DNA from 4 places in the Lysinibacillus sp. NPDC093712 genome. Region 4 is predicted to be linked to each of the others. Evidence: riboswitches for the same ligand, from Rfam matches in the RefSeq annotation. Region 4 holds a riboswitch; each other region holds the start of a gene.
What was found. A riboswitch is a leader RNA that binds a small molecule or an ion and turns the genes downstream of it on or off. The one in region 4 is predicted to bind S-adenosylmethionine.
Positions count from the first base shown of each region.

Region 1: linked by a shared signal. The riboswitch ahead of ACQKNX_RS22135 (methionine ABC transporter ATP-binding protein) and the one ahead of metK (methionine adenosyltransferase) in region 4 are both predicted to bind S-adenosylmethionine.
Region 2: linked by a shared signal. The riboswitch ahead of ACQKNX_RS25055 (bifunctional homocysteine S-methyltransferase/methylenetetrahydrofolate reductase) and the one ahead of metK (methionine adenosyltransferase) in region 4 are both predicted to bind S-adenosylmethionine.
Region 3: linked by a shared signal. The riboswitch ahead of metA (homoserine O-acetyltransferase MetA) and the one ahead of metK (methionine adenosyltransferase) in region 4 are both predicted to bind S-adenosylmethionine.

Region 1 is NZ_JBNNUU010000009.1:82,882-87,270, reverse strand. Features, by position in the region: gene ACQKNX_RS22165 (acyl-CoA dehydrogenase family protein) at 1-449, shown strand, start outside; gene ACQKNX_RS22160 (hypothetical protein) at 592-759, shown strand; gene ACQKNX_RS22155 (arsenate reductase family protein) at 1,019-1,372, shown strand; gene gcvH (glycine cleavage system protein GcvH) at 1,454-1,834, shown strand; gene ACQKNX_RS22145 (hypothetical protein) at 2,075-2,416, shown strand; gene ACQKNX_RS22140 (thioredoxin family protein) at 2,430-2,741, shown strand; SAM riboswitch class I at 2,797-2,901, shown strand; gene ACQKNX_RS22135 (methionine ABC transporter ATP-binding protein) at 2,986-4,014, shown strand; gene ACQKNX_RS22130 (methionine ABC transporter permease) at 4,004-4,389, shown strand, end outside.
Region 2 is NZ_JBNNUU010000015.1:26,646-31,034, forward strand. Features, by position in the region: gene metH (methionine synthase) at 1-615, opposite strand, end outside; gene ACQKNX_RS25055 (bifunctional homocysteine S-methyltransferase/methylenetetrahydrofolate reductase) at 608-2,455, opposite strand; SAM riboswitch class I at 2,548-2,647, opposite strand; gene ACQKNX_RS25060 (protoporphyrinogen oxidase) at 2,773-4,161, opposite strand.
Region 3 is NZ_JBNNUU010000001.1:1,032,941-1,037,329, reverse strand. Features, by position in the region: gene ACQKNX_RS05465 (GerAB/ArcD/ProY family transporter) at 1-720, shown strand, start outside; gene metA (homoserine O-acetyltransferase MetA) at 804-1,739, opposite strand; SAM riboswitch class I at 1,844-1,954, opposite strand; gene ACQKNX_RS05455 (nucleotide excision repair endonuclease) at 2,273-2,644, shown strand; gene panF (sodium/pantothenate symporter) at 2,749-4,194, opposite strand; gene ACQKNX_RS05445 (YhdT family protein) at 4,194-4,389, opposite strand, start outside.
Region 4 is NZ_JBNNUU010000002.1:1,038,679-1,043,067, reverse strand. Features, by position in the region: gene pckA (phosphoenolpyruvate carboxykinase (ATP)) at 1-1,561, opposite strand, end outside; SAM riboswitch class I at 1,764-1,882, shown strand; gene metK (methionine adenosyltransferase) at 2,137-3,333, shown strand; gene ACQKNX_RS12575 (gamma carbonic anhydrase family protein) at 3,696-4,208, opposite strand; gene ACQKNX_RS12570 (alpha/beta hydrolase) at 4,344-4,389, shown strand, end outside.

The sequences.
Region 1 (4,389 bases), on a different contig from region 4:
CTGAAGATGTAGGCACAGAGCCACTAGCACAAGAAAAATACCTTGTGAAAAATGCTAAGAAAATTGCTGTATTAGCAGCTGGTATGGCAGCACAACGCTACGGAGCGAAGCTTGACCAAGAACAAGAGGTATTAGTGAACATTGCCAATATCGCCAACCAATTATTTGCTATGGAGTCTACTGTTTTACGTACAGAAAAGGCAATTGCGCGTGAAGGTGCAGAAAAATCACATCAAAAACTACTTTACACACAAATCTTCTGCCAAGAAGCATTTGCAGAAATTGAGAAAGAGGCAAAGGATACAATTCTTGCTTCAGCAGATGGAGATGCTGCACGTATGACATTGTCAGCATTACGTAAACTGACTCGTAACAATCCTTATAACCTGATTGCTAAAAAGCGTGAAGCTTCAGTTAAACTAATCGAAGCAGAAAAATTCATCGTATAATATAAACTTTGACCTAGTTACTTGCTATAGGATAGTTAAGATTAGAGTGTCGCCAAAAGGCAACGAGAAAATCATTCTTGTTGCCTTTTGTTATGTGGGTGCCAGGCACTCAAACAATTCTGAATTTTGCTAGTAGATATTAATGGAAGACGAAACAGGCCGCGTGCTAGCGAGGGTTACGGCTTACACTGTGCCCGCGGAAAGCGCAATGGATTTTTACGATATAGGAGCTGACATTATGCCAAGTGCCCATGCCAAAGTGTCAGGCACACAAACAATTCTAACTTTGCATTTTAAGACTACTAAGTAAAAATCCACGTAGACTCCTGCGGGAACAGCACAGAATGTAAGACGTAATAGACCGCCCGCTAGCGAGGGTTACGGCTTACACTGTGCCCGCGGAAAGCGCAATGGATTTTTACGATATAGGAGCTGACATTATGCTAAGTGCCCATGCCAAAGTGTCAGGCACATAAACAATTATGAAATTAACCAATAAATGTTTCGTTTTGGCTCATACTAGTTATGATGGTATACTACAGGAAATGATAGCAGAGGAGCCTATAAATATGATTCAATTTATCCATTACCCTAAATGTACAACTTGTAAAAAAGCACAGAAGTGGTTAAACGACAATGGCGTTTCATACGAAGAGGTACACATTGTTGAACAACCACCTACGAAAGAGCAAATAAAAAGTTATTGGCAAGCTAGCGGACAGCCACTGAAGAAATTTTTCAATACATCTGGCATGAAATATCGTGAACTTGGGTTGAAGGATAAACTGGCGGAAATGCCGGAAGATGAACAGCTCACACTACTTGCTTCTGACGGTATGCTAATTAAGCGACCAATTGTTACTGATGGAAAAAAAGTAACGTTAGGTTTTAAGGAATCAGATTTTGAACAAGCGTGGAAATAACAGCTTTAATCCTTGTTTTTATGAAAGAAATATGGCACACTGAAAGTGAATATATTACATATTTATGGAGGGGTTTTTGGCATGAGCACACCTAAAGACTTACGTTACTCTGAAGAACACGAATGGGTAAAATTAGAAGATGGTAAAGTACGTATCGGTATTTCACATTTCGCACAATCTGAATTAGGAGATATCGTTTTCGTTGAGCTTCCACAAGTTGGCGACGAAATTAAAACAGATGATCCATTTGGAAGCGTAGAATCAGTAAAAACTGTTTCTGAATTATACGCACCCATTTCAGGTACTGTAGTTGAAGTAAATGCAGATTTAGAAGATAGCCCTGAATTCGTAAACGAATCACCATATGAAAAAGCATGGATGATCGTTGTAGAACCTGCTGATGCTTCAGAAATTGAAAGCCTTATGACTGCAGAACAATACGAAGAAATGATTGCAGAATAAACAAGCCTATAATAGAAAAACGTCGGCATACATACCGGCGTTTTTTATTATATAGCACGAGGTATTAGTTGCCTTGACTCTGCAAGTAAACGATAGTACAGTGACTCACCATAAAATGTTGTCCAAATTGCGAAGCGACATGTGAAAATGATTGTTAACATGTAGATCTATACATCGTGTGGAATCCTGTAATTGCGATGAATTGTTGTAGTAAATAACTGTCTAAATGGGGGTGGCGCGATGTTCGAAGGGAAATGTTTAATCGTGGAAGGCCGTTCGGATAAGCTTCAAATAGAACCTATTTTGAGTGAAGATGTTACAATACTTTGTACGAATGGTACAATTGGTGTGCATCAATTAGAAGAATTACTCGACCCATATGAGGGCTGTGAGCTATATACATTTTTTGATGCAGATGCATCAGGAGATAAACTACGAGCATTAATGGACAGACATTATCCTGAGGCGGAGCATTTGCGGACAATGCCTACTTATAAAGAAGTAGAAACTACACCGAGGAAAGTGCTTGCGATGATTTTATTGCGCGCGCATTTTTCCATCCATAATGAATATATTTTGTAAGGTTGCGTGAAAAATGGAAGAATGGTCAAAAGAGCAGTGGGAAACGGCTGTAAAATCTGGTGGAAAAACTGCCTTTTATTTATATACACCGATGTGTGGAACTTGTGCAGTTGCATCTAAAATGATGGATATCATAGAACAGTTACTGCCACAGTTGAAATTAGGTAAGGCAAATATTAATTTTTTAGAGCAAATAGCTTATGATTTTCAAATCGAAAGTGTACCTTGTTTACTCGTTAGCGATGGAGGAAAAGTTATAGAGAAGGTTTATGCATTTCAATCCGTACCATTTTTATACGAATTGTTAAAAAAACCAATTGACTGAACTTTGCTAGCATGGTAAAGTAACAACTATATTAAAAACTATTAAATATATCGAACTCTTATAAAGAGTGGCGGAGGGAAGTGCCCTATGAAGCCCGGCAACCATCACATATGTGAAAAGGTGCCAAATCACTCAAAGATTTTTCTTTGAAAGATGAGAGAACGGTTTAGCGTATAAAATACGTGACCCCTTCTACTTGTCTATGAGTGAAGGGGTTTTCTATATGAGAAAAGGAGTATTCGCTATGATACAGCTTCAAAATATTACGAAGAAATACAAAACCGCAAATGGCGAATTAACTGCTGTTAAAGATGTCAATCTTACGATTAACAAAGGTGAGATTTTTGGCATTATCGGCTATAGTGGCGCTGGTAAAAGTACGATGATTCGTTTATTAAACGGTTTAGAAAAGCCGACAACAGGTTCGGTGAAGGTGAACAATCAAGAATTTTCATCTATTAAGGGCCAAAAGTTGCGTGATGCTAGACAAAAAGTAAGTATGATTTTCCAACATTTTAACTTGCTTTGGTCAAGAACAGTTGCTGAAAATATCGCTTTTCCACTTGAAATTGCAGGTATAGCTAAGAGTGAGCGAGACGCACGTGTGAAAGAACTTATTGCACTTGTTGGTTTAGAAGGACGTGACAAGGCGTATCCATCACAGCTATCAGGCGGTCAAAAGCAACGTGTTGGTATAGCACGAGCACTTGCCAATAATCCTGAAGTGCTGTTATGTGATGAAGCTACATCGGCACTCGATCCAGAAACAACAGATGCAATCCTTGATCTGCTTGTCGACATTAACGAACGATTAGGTTTAACGATTGTATTAATTACCCATGAAATGCATGTAATCCGCAAAATCTGTCATCGTGTAGCAGTAATGGAAGCTGGAGAAATTGTTGAACGTGGTGAAGTATTACAAGTGTTCCAAGCACCACAAGCAGCGATTACTAAAAAATTCGTTTCGCAAATTACCGATACGAAGGAAACCCAGGAGACAGTCGCACAACTTAGAGTAAATTATCCAACGGGACACCTTGTTAAGCTTGTCTTTGTTGGTGAAAAAACAGAGCAACCTGTTATATCGCATTTAGTAAAACAGTTTGATGTGGAAATTAGTATTGTCCATGGCAATATCTCACAAACTAAAAATGGCGCATACGGTACTCTTATAGTGCAAATTGATGGCACGGATACAAATGTAGCAGCTGCACTAAATTATTTAAATACAGTTGAAGTACAAACGGAGGTGATTGCAAATGCTAACTAGTCTCTTTCCGAATGTCGACTGGGAAAAAATGTGGACAGCCACATATGAAACACTTTATATGACCACTCTTTCAACAGTCGTAACATTTATACTTGGTTTAGCCATTGGCACAATCCTCTTTTTAACGAGTCCAAACCAATTGTGGGCTAATAAAATCGTTAACTTTTTAACAGGATCGGTCGTTAATATCTTCCGTTCAATACCATTTATCGTGTTAATTATTTTACTAATACCATTTACGAAGTTTTTACTTGGGACAATTCGAGGAGCAAACGCAGCCCTACCAGCACTTATTATCGGTGCTGCACCATTCTATGCACGAATGGTATTAATTGCATTACGAGAAATTGATAAAGGCGTTATTGAAGCCGCACG
Region 2 (4,389 bases), on a different contig from region 4:
CCCTGCTAGCGTTGTGCCCATTGGCTCAATCGTGCCTGAAATCATAACAGGTAGTTCTTTTCCAGTTTCCTCAAACGCACGTGACACCCCCAGTGTCCCCGCTTTTACATTTAGCATATCCTGACTTGTTTCAAGAAGCAGTACGTCTGAGCCTGCTTCGATTAGTGCCTTTGCCTGTACATAAAAGTTTTCTTCAAGTTCATCAAAGGTAATACCGCCAGTTACTGATAATGTTTTTGTCGTTGGACCCATTGCTCCCGCAACAAAACGGGGCCACTCAGGAGTAGAAAACTCATCAACTACTTTGCGCGCAATTTCTACTGCGCGTTTATTAATTTCTTCTGCCTTAGACCCAAGGTTATATTCATTTAATACGAGAGGCGTACCTCCAAACGTATTTGTACAAATAATATCCGCACCAGCCTCTAAATATTTACGGTGAACCTTGTCAAGCACATCAGGTCTAGTTAATACAAGATTCTCGTTACAACCATCAAGCTCCTCGCCACCAAAATCATCTGCTGATAAGTTTTCATTTTGAAGCATTGTACCCATTGCGCCATCCAGAATTAATATTCGTTTCTCTAGTTGCTCTTCAATCAAGTGCTTAACCATCTATACTTACCCCTTTTTTCTGTTCATCCATTTGCTCAATAAATTTCATTAACTCTAGCGTCATATCATAGCGTAAAAACGGTGTAATTAAGTAAATACCATTAAAATACTCTGCAGCTACTTCTACTAACTCTTTAGCAATTGCAATCCCTTCTAATGTTGAACGTTCCTTATCTTCACCACATGCCTTCATGCGTGACAGTGCATCGTCAGATAGTTTGATACCTGGTACTTCATGGTGTAAAAACTCAGCGCTCTTATAGCTCGTTACTGGCATAATACCAATATAAATTGGTGCATCTAAATGCTTGGTTGCCTCATAAATTTCAATGATTTTTTCTTTCGTATACACTGGTTGAGAAATAAAGTAATCTGCACCATGCTCTATTTTTTTCTCTAGTCGAGCTACTGCTCGGTCTAGTACACGTACGTTTGGGTTAAATGCTGCCGCTACAGAGAAGTTTGCCTTTTTACGAAGTGGCTTTCCGGAAAATGAAATACCGTCATTCAACTGTTTAATCAGCTGGATTAGCTCCATAGAAGATACATCATAAACGCTTGTGGCACCCGGGAAGTCACCTACCTTAGTCGGATCTCCAGTAACCGCTAAAATATCATGAATGCCTAATGCATTTAAGCCCATCAAATGTGACTGTAATCCAATTAAATTACGGTCACGGCACGTTATATGCGTTAACGGTCGGACAGCGTGCGTCTCCTTCAATAACGCACCCATTGCCACATTACTAATGCGGGGCGATGCGAGTGAATTATCTGCCATCATCACTACATCAGCGCCTGCTTCATATAATTTTTTCGCACCTTGAATAAAGCCGTCAATTTCTAAATGCCTCGGTGTGTCTAACTCCACGATAACCGAACGCTCGCGCTTTACCTTCTCATGCAGGGGCTCATACGTCGCAGGCTCTGCTTCACGTACAACCTGTACTTTTTCAGGCTTAGCTAACTTTTCTTCAATAGGTGTTAACTCTTCTAAATATTTTTTTGCTGCAGCTATGTGCTTTGGTGTTGTACCACAGCAACCACCGATTAAACGAACACCTTGGTCAACCAGTGCAACTGCGGCACGACCAAAATAATCTGCTTCTGACTCATATACGACACGCCCATCCTCTAAATCTAGCAATGATGCATTTGGATAGGCAGACATAAATGCTTTTTCAGGAAGCTCAACTCCTTCAAATGCTTGAATTGTATGATGCGGTCCTAAACGACAATTTACGCCTACTACATCTGCACCAAGAGCCTCTAGCTCGTGCAATGCTTGATTTAATGCCATTCCATTTTGTAACACGCCTGGTTCATGCATCGACACCTGCGCAATAATTGGTAGCTTTGTTTTGGCACGTAACATTTTCAATGTTGCACTTAACTCTTCGAAATCATAATACGTTTCAAGTAAAAGGCCATCTGGATTGCCTGCAAGTAACACATTTGCTTGCTCTTCAACTGTCGATAAAATTTCCTCTAACGTTGCATCACTTTTACGAATACCACGGATGCCCCCTATTGTGCCCAACACAAATTGTCCGCCATCTGCTGCGGCACGTTTCGCAATCGTGATTGCCGCTTCATTGAACTGCTGAACTCGCGATTCTAAACCGTAGCGTGCTAATTTAATTGCATTAGCACCGTAAGTATTTGTCTGAATCACATCTGCACCAGCAGCAATATATTCTTTATGGATTTTTTCAATTAACTTCGGTCTCTGTACATTCATTTCTTCATGGCAGTACTCCAAGCCGTAGCCATATAATACAGTACCAATAGCACCATCTGCAGTTAACACATGTGTTTTTAACTTTTCTAGCAATCCCATAAAACGTAACCCTCACTTTCTTTGTTTCCAAAAATATAAAAAGCCTTCTTTTACAAAAAAAGAAGGCTTTAACGAATCGTAATTGTTTTTCCTTCTCATCTTCGACCAAAAAGGTCTTCTGGATTTAGCACCTGACATAAGTTGGTTGCTGAAGCTTCATAGGGCCAGTCCCTCGGCTTCTCTCGATAAGAATGTAGTATGAATTTTTCAAATAATTAAAAGAATCATATCGTTTACAGGCGATAGAGTCAAGACTATTTCACTTAACAAAGGAGATTTCTCCAGAAAAATATCAAATTTCCGCATTTATTTTACGGTTATACTAGTTTTTCTGCAAGCTCTTCGCCTATTTTTTTGCCATTTTGAATACAAGCACCAATGCCTACTCCGAAATAAGAACAGCCTGCAATCGATAAATTTGGATACCTTTCTGCAAGCTCAGCTGTTAAGCCCTTCAATGCCTCATGATGCGCTAAATCGTATTTTGGCATTTGGTCAATCCATTTCGCAACATTAACTACAGTTGGCTTTCCATCAATTCCTAAACTTTTCTTTATATCGTCTAATGCAACAGCAGCTAGTTCTTCATCTGTCATCTTACGTAATTTTTCATACGCAGGATTGATGCTCTTGTAAAAGAGTCGTACAAGCAATTTACTATTAGCAGATGTATGCTTCCATTTTCGACTTGTCCAAGTTGCCGCATTGCATTGGACATTTGAATTATGTGACACAATAAAGCCCGTTCCATCTGCTGGTAGCACTGCATCCGGTACATCAAAACCTAGGTAAATTGTTATGGCAGAAGCTGTAGTAAATTCCTTAAAATAATGATCTAACGATGGGTCCTGTAATAAGCTTTGCACCGCTTCATTGGGCAATGCTAGAACAACGTGATTAGCCTCAAGCTTTCTACTATTTGCTAATGTAATTGTATATTGCCCTTCATGTTTCTTTACATTTGTTGTTGCTACGCCTTTAATAATTTCTACTTCTGTTAACGTTTCTTCAAGGCGATCAATTAGTGTTGATAAGCCTTTTTTAAACGAAATAAACTTTTTATTGGAAGCTTTCATAAATTGTTCGCGATTTGCATCAAACCCTTTGATGATGCTACCGTATTCATTTTTATAATCGATTAAGTACGGCAATGTTGAAGCAATCGAAAGTTGATGTAGGTCACCAGAATATACTCCTGCTAATACTGGCGCTATTTGATTTTGCACAAGTTCTTCACCCAAGTAATACGTTAAAAACTCCCCTATTGAGCTTTCTTTAGTAAATCCTTTATTCGGCATCTTTAAGTCCTGTAATGCGATTTGCTTACCAGCTTCTGATACAAGCGTACTTGCTTCCAGAGATGCTAAACTCATAGGAATACCGAATGTTGAATCAGCAGGTATTGCATGTAATTCGTCGTTTGTATAGATATAAGATACTCCTGTTTCGTTGTACACTAGCTCCTGTTCAAAATTAAGCTCCTGTACTAGCTCCATGACACCTTTATGACGAGCCACAATTGAATCAGCGCCCGTTTCCATTATAAAACCATGGTCATATGCGGAATGTAGCTTTCCACCTAAGTATGCATTTTTTTCAACAAGTACTAGGTTTACATCTATTTTTTTCTCCAATACTTGACGTTGTAGATAATGCATCGTACATAAACCTGTTATCCCGCCGCCCAATACAACTATTGTTTCCATGAAGAATCGCCCCTAATTTCTTTATTTATCTCCTATTAGTATAAACTGTTTTTGCAAACATTTACGTTCAACCCATTACAAATTTAGCAAAAATGAAACAATCAAAAATAAATAGATGAATACTGCCGTTGATTGCGCTACGGGTAAATTGTTTGAGTGCCTGGCACCCTTAATAAAAATCCACTTTGTTTTCCGTAAAGGAGGGCAAGAGCACAAAGACGATAAAGC
Region 3 (4,389 bases), on a different contig from region 4:
ATGCCAGTCTATGAAACAAACGCAAAATCATTATTAGTCGGTGTACTTACCTTTATGAGTCTTTTTTCATTCCCGCTTGTTGTATTGCTTATGTTTTTCCCTTCTGGAGTCAATGTAAAAATATCGGCTCAAAAAGGATATTATATTGGCACACTGATAGGAGGAATCGTATTAATCCTCATTATTGCCCTTTCAACACTCGTTCTTGGCCCAACTAATACATCTAGTAAGACATTTCCAAGCTATGCGCTCGCTCAAAGAATTTCGATAGGCAATTTTTTTCAGCGTGTTGAAATTATTATGGCTGTTATGTGGATTATATCGATTTACATTCGGACATTTATTTATTTTTATGCAACGGTACTTGGCTTAGGGCAAATTTTGAAAATAAAAGATCCTCGACCACTCATTTTACCTCTTGGAATGTGTATGTTTGCAATGGCTCAAATTGCTCATCCAAATATTGTGCATTCTAATAATTATAATCAGAAGATTTGGCCATTGTATTCAGGATTATTAACAGTTTTACTTCCATTGTTTTTACTAATAGTCGCAAAAATTCGAAAAATTAAAAAGACAGAAGCCAAGCAAAGCACCACAGATGAGCAGCAAGATTCGAAGGCACAGCAAGATTCAAAAGCACAACAAGATTCAAACACACAGCAAGATTCAAACACACAGCAAGATTCAAACAAACCAAACTCGTCCGAATCACAATAAGTTAACAATATAAACCACATTTCTCACTTTTAATGAGAAATGTGGTTTTTCTAATTATAAAACGGTATGTTACTAGTTCTAAATTAAATATGGTATTCAATTTCATCAACAAAGTCCCATTCGTACGGCGTTTCTTGGTATACATAATAGTTGAGCCAATTCGAAAATAGTAAATGCGTATGTGCTCGCCAAGTATTAATTGGCTCAATAGAAGGATCATTATTTGGAAAATAGTTAACAGGTATAGCAATATCAATTCCTTTTTCAACATCACGGTAATATTCATCAGCTAATGTTGTCGCGTCATATTCTAAGTGACCTGTAATCATTATGTTTTTATTATCCTTTGACTGCACGATAAAGACGCCAGCATCTTCTGAATAGGACAGTAAGCGTAAATCTGGGTGCTTACGTACTTCATCAATGGAAACCGATGTATAGCGTGAATGTGGCGCTGTAAATAAGTCACTAAAGCCACGCACTAGATCGACTGTTAAATCGGTAATTACATGTGAATATACGCCAGAACATTTTTCCGGCAGTTCAAATTTACCGATACCGTAATGGTGATATAGTGCAGCTTGTGCACCCCAACATATATGCATTACGGACGTAACATTTTTCACGGACCAATCCATTATTTCTGAGATTTCTTCCCAATAATTCACTTCTTCAAATGCCATTTTTTCAACAGGAGCCCCCGTAATAATCATACCGTCAAAGCGACGATGGCGAATCTCTTTAAACGTCGAATAAAATAGCTGTAAATGCGATTTACTAACATTTTTTGATTCGTGTGTTGCTGTATTTAAAAATGTAATATTCACTTGTAATGGTGTATTACCGAGTAATCGCAGTAATTGTAGCTCTGTCTTTTCTTTTTCTGGCATTAAATTAAAAATTAAAATATTTAAAGGACGAATTTGTTGCGTTTTGGCGCGGTCTTCCTCCATTACGAATATTTTTTCCCCACGTAAATGTTCTCCAGCTGGTAAGTTTTTTGGAATATTAATAGGCATGTTGCATTCCCCTTTTCGTTAATTTTTTCTCTCTATCTAAATAAAATTAAAAAATCCCCCTCATTCCTTTGGAGCAAGAATGAGAAGGATAATTATCACGTTCACTCTTATCTCTCAAAGGATAAATCCTTTGGTGGAATTAGCACCTTTCTAACAATTGTTAGAGGTTGCTGAAGCGTCATAGGGCCAAATCCCTCAGCTTCTCTTGATAAGATTATTTAATTAAAAAGAATTGTATCATGAACAATTAAGAATTTCAATAATACATAGAATATTTAGTATTTAAATGAATGGAAGCATATTTTTTGTTGAACACTATTATCAATTCTTCCTAAAGCTTTTGTAAGTTACGTAAATACGGGTAAAATCATTTTTAACATCTATTAGCCGACGTAGATGACAAACAAATGACAATTTACAGCCGATTACAGCAAAGTGTTGTAAATAGATTTTTGTACAAATAAATCGTAATGGTAATCAAAGAGGTATTATGTTAACATATACCTTTAGTAACAGAGAGGAACGTGAATATTTTGATTAAAATTGAACTCCCAAAACCAGACTTAGTAATTCGTCAACGTGAGCAAGTATTAAAACCTGGGGATGTAGAAATTCCGCCATTCCATGGTTTTATTGATTTCCATAAAATCACTCGCGAAAATGGTGGCATTTTCTTATTCTACAACGAAAAAAACGAGCTATTATTTGTAGGGAAAGCGCGTAAAATTCGTCAACGCATTAAAAAACATTTTGAAGATAATGTATCACCAATGAAAAAATACCGTGATGAAATTTTCAAAATTGAAGTATATGAAATTGATGATCCAATGGAACGTGAAATTTACGAAACATATGCAATTAACACATTCCGCGCAAAATATAATCTTGAAAAAGTATTTTATTAAAAAAATGCCGTTAGCATAAAACATGCTAGCGGTTTTTCTTTTCTTTTTACCTTCAAAAATGAAAAATACCCTGAGAGATTTGTCCTCCCAAGGTATTTTGATATTTAAATAAATATTTTTTCATCTTTAAATTTATTAGCTGTTAGATAACTTACGATGACAAAAATAATGAATGAAGCCACTATTGGGATTGTCACTGTATGCATGCCAAAGATTGACGGATAAAAACGATCAATCACAATATATAACGTCATGCCCGTAATCATGGAAGCAATAGCGCCGTATTTATTAGCCTTTTTCCAATATAACCCTAGGACAACTGACCAAATAAAGACAGCTTCTAGGCCGCCAAATGCAAATAAATTGAGCCACACAAGTAAGTCTGGTGGATTTAACGCAAATACAACGACCGCCAAACCAATTACTGTAGTTACAATGAAGCTGGCGCGCTTAATTTCTCCATCGTTGGCAGTTGGCTTCACGTAGTTTAAATAAATATCCTTCACGACTGTTGAACTAACTAACATAAGCAACGCATTAACCGTAGACATTGTTGCTGCCATTGGTGCTGCTAAAACAATACCCGCTAAAAATGGCGGTAAAACTTTTAACGTTAGTAGTGGCATTACCTTATCGCCAATTTCAATGCCTGGCATTACTGGACGCGCTAGTACACCAATTAGGTGCATACCGAACATAATTGTCCCAATGGCGATGGTACCAATAATAATCGCTAAATGCATACTTTTCGAATCTTTATAGCTCATAGCACGAACTGCAATTTGAGGTAGCCCAACTACGCCAACTCCTATTAAAATCCAAAATGTAGAGACATACAACGGAGTAAGTTCTCCTTCTGCACCAAATGGGGTCACTAGTTTTGGATTTTCTGCAACAAGGGATGTCATAATTTGATCGATTCCCCCACCTGCAACGATTGTCCCAATTAGTAAAATAACAGTACCAATTACCATTATCGAACCTTGTACCGTATCCGTTAAAGCTACAGCTCGGAAACCCCCGATAATAACATAAATTAATACCGACGCTGCAAAAATAAAGAGTGCCGCAGTATAATTTAAACCAGTTAATGATTCAATTAAGCGCGCTCCACCTACCCACTGTGCCATCATCGCAGAAAATAAAAAGACAATAATACTAATTGCAGATAAAATCACGATGACATGGCTGTTATAGCGTTCACGTAAGAAATCAATTAATGTAATCGCTTGATAACGGCGAGCGATTATCGCAAATTTCTTGCCTAAAATCATTAATACAAAATAACCCGCAGGTAGTTGTGCCATCGCTAACAGTACCCATCCAAGTCCCTTATTATAAGCGACACCTGGTCCACCAATAAAGCTACTTGCGCTTCCGTACGTGGCAATCATGGTCATTGCTAGAATAAAGCCTCCCATTTCACGACCACCAAGAAAATATTCCTGTAAAAACGAGTTCGATGAACGGACATGTTTATTCGCCCATATCCCTATTCCAAAAATGATAATTAAAAATATGAAGAGCGGAAAAATAACTTGCCAATGCATTATTCATCCACCTCCCCATCTTCAAATGGAACCTCTTTGAAAAAGAGTTTTAGGACGAGCCAAATTAAGACAATCATAAAAGCTGTTCCAGCAATACAACTATAGAAAAACCAAGCAGGGAAACCCCAAACATACGTATATTTTGTTGGATCCCCCGAGCCTAGGCCATATGCAAAGCCGTACCAAATAGCAAAG
Region 4 (4,389 bases):
TGATTGCTTCAGAAACATTTGAGAATTTCTTGAAGTTGTCATTGAATAGACCAGCAAGTTCAGCAGCTTTTACATCATAAGCAGCTTTGTCTGCCCATGCATCGCGTGGGTTAAGCACTTCTGAAGGTACACCTTCAACGGCTGTAGGAATGTGTAAGCCAAATACAGCATCTTGAGTCGTTTCAACGTTGTTTAGTTTACCATCGATTGCAGCACGTACCATTGTACGAGTGTAAGAAAGCTTCATACGGCTACCTGTACCGTATTCGCCACCAGTCCAGCCAGTGTTTACTAAGAATACTTGTGCGCCATGCTCATCGATTTTTTGACCTAACATTTCAGCATAAACAGTTGCTGGAAGTGGAAGGAATGGAGAACCAAAACATGTAGAGAATACTGGTTCTGGCTCTGTTACACCACGTTCAGTACCTGCAAGTTTAGATGTGAAACCACTTAAGAAGTGATACATTGCTTGTTCTTTTGTTAATTTACTGATTGGAGGTAACACACCAAATGCATCAGCAGTTAAGAAGACGATTGTTTTTGGATGACCTGCAACAGATGGATCAACAATATTTTCAATATATTGGATTGGGTAAGCAACACGTGTATTTTCTGTTAATGAAACATCATCGTAGTCACAAACACGAGTTTCAGGATCTACAGCTACGTTTTCTAGTACAGAACCGAAGCGGATTGCGTTATAGATTTCAGGTTCTTTTTCAGCAGAAAGGTTAATTGTTTTTGCATAGCAACCACCTTCAATATTGAATACGCCGTTGTCAGACCAGCCGTGCTCATCGTCACCGATTAATTTGCGGTCAGGGTCAGCTGATAAAGTTGTTTTACCAGTACCAGATAAACCGAAGAATAATGACACGTCGCCAGCTTCACCAACGTTTGCTGAACAGTGCATTGATAGGATGCCTTGTTGTGGTAATAGGTAGTTCATAATACCGAAAATAGATTTTTTCATTTCACCAGCATATTCAGTACCACCGATTAGGATGATTTTCTTTTCAAGTGATACAATAATGAATGTTTCAGAAGATGTACCATCGATAGCTGGATCTGCTTTAAAGTTAGGAGCTGAGATAACTGTGAAGTCAGCAACATGAGAAGCTAATTCTTCTTGTGTTGGACGGATAAATAATTGATGGGCGAAAAGATTATGCCAAGCATATTCATTGATTACTTGGATGCTTAATTGCGAATCTTTGTCAGCACCAGCAAAACCTTTGAATACGAATAATTCGTCACGTTCTTTTAAGTATTTAACTACTTTTACATATAAGTTATCGAACACTTCCGAAGAAATTGGTTGGTTTACTTTACCCCAGTCAATTTTATCTTTTGTGCTTTCTTCTTCTACCGTATATTTATCTTTAGGTGAACGACCAGTGTATTTGCCAGTTTCTGCACGAACTGCGCCATCTACTGTTAACATAGCCTCACCACGAGATGTAGCTTTTTCCGCTAATTGTGGTACTGAAAGTTGAACGTTAATGTTCCCGCCGTTTAATAATTCCTTCAGTTCGTTTGCAATTTCTACTGAATTCATCGATTAAATACCATCCTTTTTTATAATATTCCCTTGAGTTTGAGGGAGTTTTTCTTAATTTCAAAAATAGTATAACACAATTGCTTTAATAATCTATACTAATTCAAAAATTATTTTCGTGTTTTAAATAACTTTCAACAAAAAGTCATAAAATAATTGACAACGTTCGACCTTTTACGTAAGATGAGGAATTGAACGGATACTCTTATCCCGAGCTGGTGGAGGGTCAGGCCCTGTGAAACCCGGCAACCTGCATGAACTATTTCACGACATGCGCTGGTGCCAACCTGATGCAAGGGGAAAACCCTTGAACGATAAGAGTGAAAGGTTACGAAGTCATTATTCCTTTCCTCATGTAAAGACGTGAGAAAAGGATTTTTTTTATTTTCATAATGAATGTAAAGGTAAGTATATACAATTCTTTCCTTATTATAATGACGGATCTTTCGAAATCCTCATGTTAAAAGCAACAACGGCTTGAAAGTTCTATCCTTCAGGAGCGAACTTGACATGGGTAATGAGTACCGTATTAATTTCGCAAATGCTATTTGTAAGAGTAATAGGAGGAAAATCAAATGACAAACCGTCGATTGTTTACATCAGAGAGTGTAACAGAAGGACATCCCGACAAAATTTGTGACCAAATTTCGGATGCCATTTTAGATGCCATTTTAAAAGAAGATCCAAATGCACGTGTAGCGTGTGAAACAACTGTAACAACAGGATTAGTATTAGTAGCAGGAGAAATCACTACTTCTACTTATGTAGATATTAAAGGTATCGTGCGTGATACAGTAGCAGAAATCGGCTATACACGCGGCAAATATGGCTTTGATGCTGAAAACTTAGCAGTACTAGTAGCAATTGGTGAACAATCACCAGATATTGCTCAAGGTGTAGACCAAGCATTAGAAGCGCGTGAAGGTTCTATGACTGATGCAGATATTGAAGCTATTGGCGCAGGAGACCAAGGATTAATGTTTGGTTACGCTTGTAACGAAACACCTGAATTAATGCCTTTACCAATTAGTTTAGCGCATAAATTAGCTCGTCGTTTAACAGAAGTACGTAAATCAGGTGAACTATCATATTTACGTCCGGACGGTAAAACACAGGTGACGATTGAGTATGATGAACACAACATCCCAGTTCGTGTCGATACGATTGTTATTTCAACACAGCATGATGAAGAAGCGACACTTGAGCAAATTCAATCAGATTTAAAAGAGTTCGTAATAGCACCAGTAGTTCCTACTGAATTATTAGATGCTCAGACGAAATATTTTATCAATCCAACAGGTCGTTTTGTTATTGGTGGGCCTAAAGGAGATGCTGGACTTACTGGTCGTAAAATCATCGTTGATACATACGGTGGCTATGCACGTCATGGTGGTGGAGCATTCTCTGGTAAGGACGCTACAAAAGTAGACCGTTCAGCTGCATATGCTGCTCGTTATGTGGCAAAAAATATTGTTGCTGCAGGTTTAGCAGAACGTGCTGAAGTCCAACTTGCTTATGCCATTGGTGTAGCACAACCAGTATCAATCGCAGTAGATACATTTGGTACAGGAAAAGTAAGCGAAAGCGAAATCGTAAAATGGGTTCGCGAACTATTTGATTTACGTCCAGCAGGCATCATTAAAATGCTAGATCTACGTCGCCCAATTTACAAACAAACGGCTGCTTATGGTCACTTTGGTCGTACAGATTTAAATGTGCCTTGGGAAAATACGGACAAGGCAGATGCATTAAGAGAAAAAGTTAGTCTATAAGCTATTTTGTAAAGAGCATTCGTATATGTGGTAAACATAAGCAAATGTTGTATTGAAGGGGCTACTTAAAGGCCCCTTTCTAACTTGCTTCAGCATTCATACCCCACTTTTAAAGGTTGGATTTGAATGCTGAAGCAAGTTAAAGGCCCCGGCGGATGTCATAGATTTTCTAAGGAAGCTTTTAGAGCTGACTGTAAAAAATCTGGACGCAATTATGCCTAGGCATAATTGCGTGCAAAAAATTCGCGTCTTTCCGTTTACCTTGGAAGGAAATCGCGAATTTATTTTTTATCCTATATAATTTTGTTTCTTACTAGAGCACTTACACCTATATCGCAGCCTACGTATTTTTAGGGCATCCATTATTTTTGAAGAGATTTGTAATATTGACCTTTTTCAGCGTATTCTCTAACAATACGTTCCATGTCTTCTTTATCTTCAGCATTTAATTCACGTACAACTTTTGCTGGACGACCTAATGCTAAGCAATTAGGAGGAATGACTTTACCTGGAGGTACAAGACTACCCGCACCAATAAATGCACCTTCTCCTATCTCTGCCCCATCCAACACGATTGATCCCATACCTATTAATGCATTTTTTCGAATTGTACAGCTATGTAAAGTTACTTGGTGTCCAACTGTTACTTCATCTTCGATTATTAATGGATATTTTGGACTTTGATGTAGACAGCAAAGATCTTGGATGCTTACTCTTTTACCAATTATTGTTGGTGATACATCGCCTCGAATAACTGTATTAAACCATATAGTTGTCTCGGCACCAATCGTTACGTCACCAGTAACGGTTGCATAGTCAGCTATAAAAACTGATGGATCGATATTAGGTGTTTTGTCTTTGAACGGATAAATCATGCTAAACGCCTCTTTTCTTTCTTTGATGTAGTATTATCGTATCAAATGCGCAATTTTATGCAAATATAATTTTATAATGACGAGAATATTTCGTTATAATCATTGTGTAACTATTTATTTAGGAGGACTATGTGAATGTGGAAATGGGAAGCTGATGGACAAGCGAAGGCTGTGATTGCTA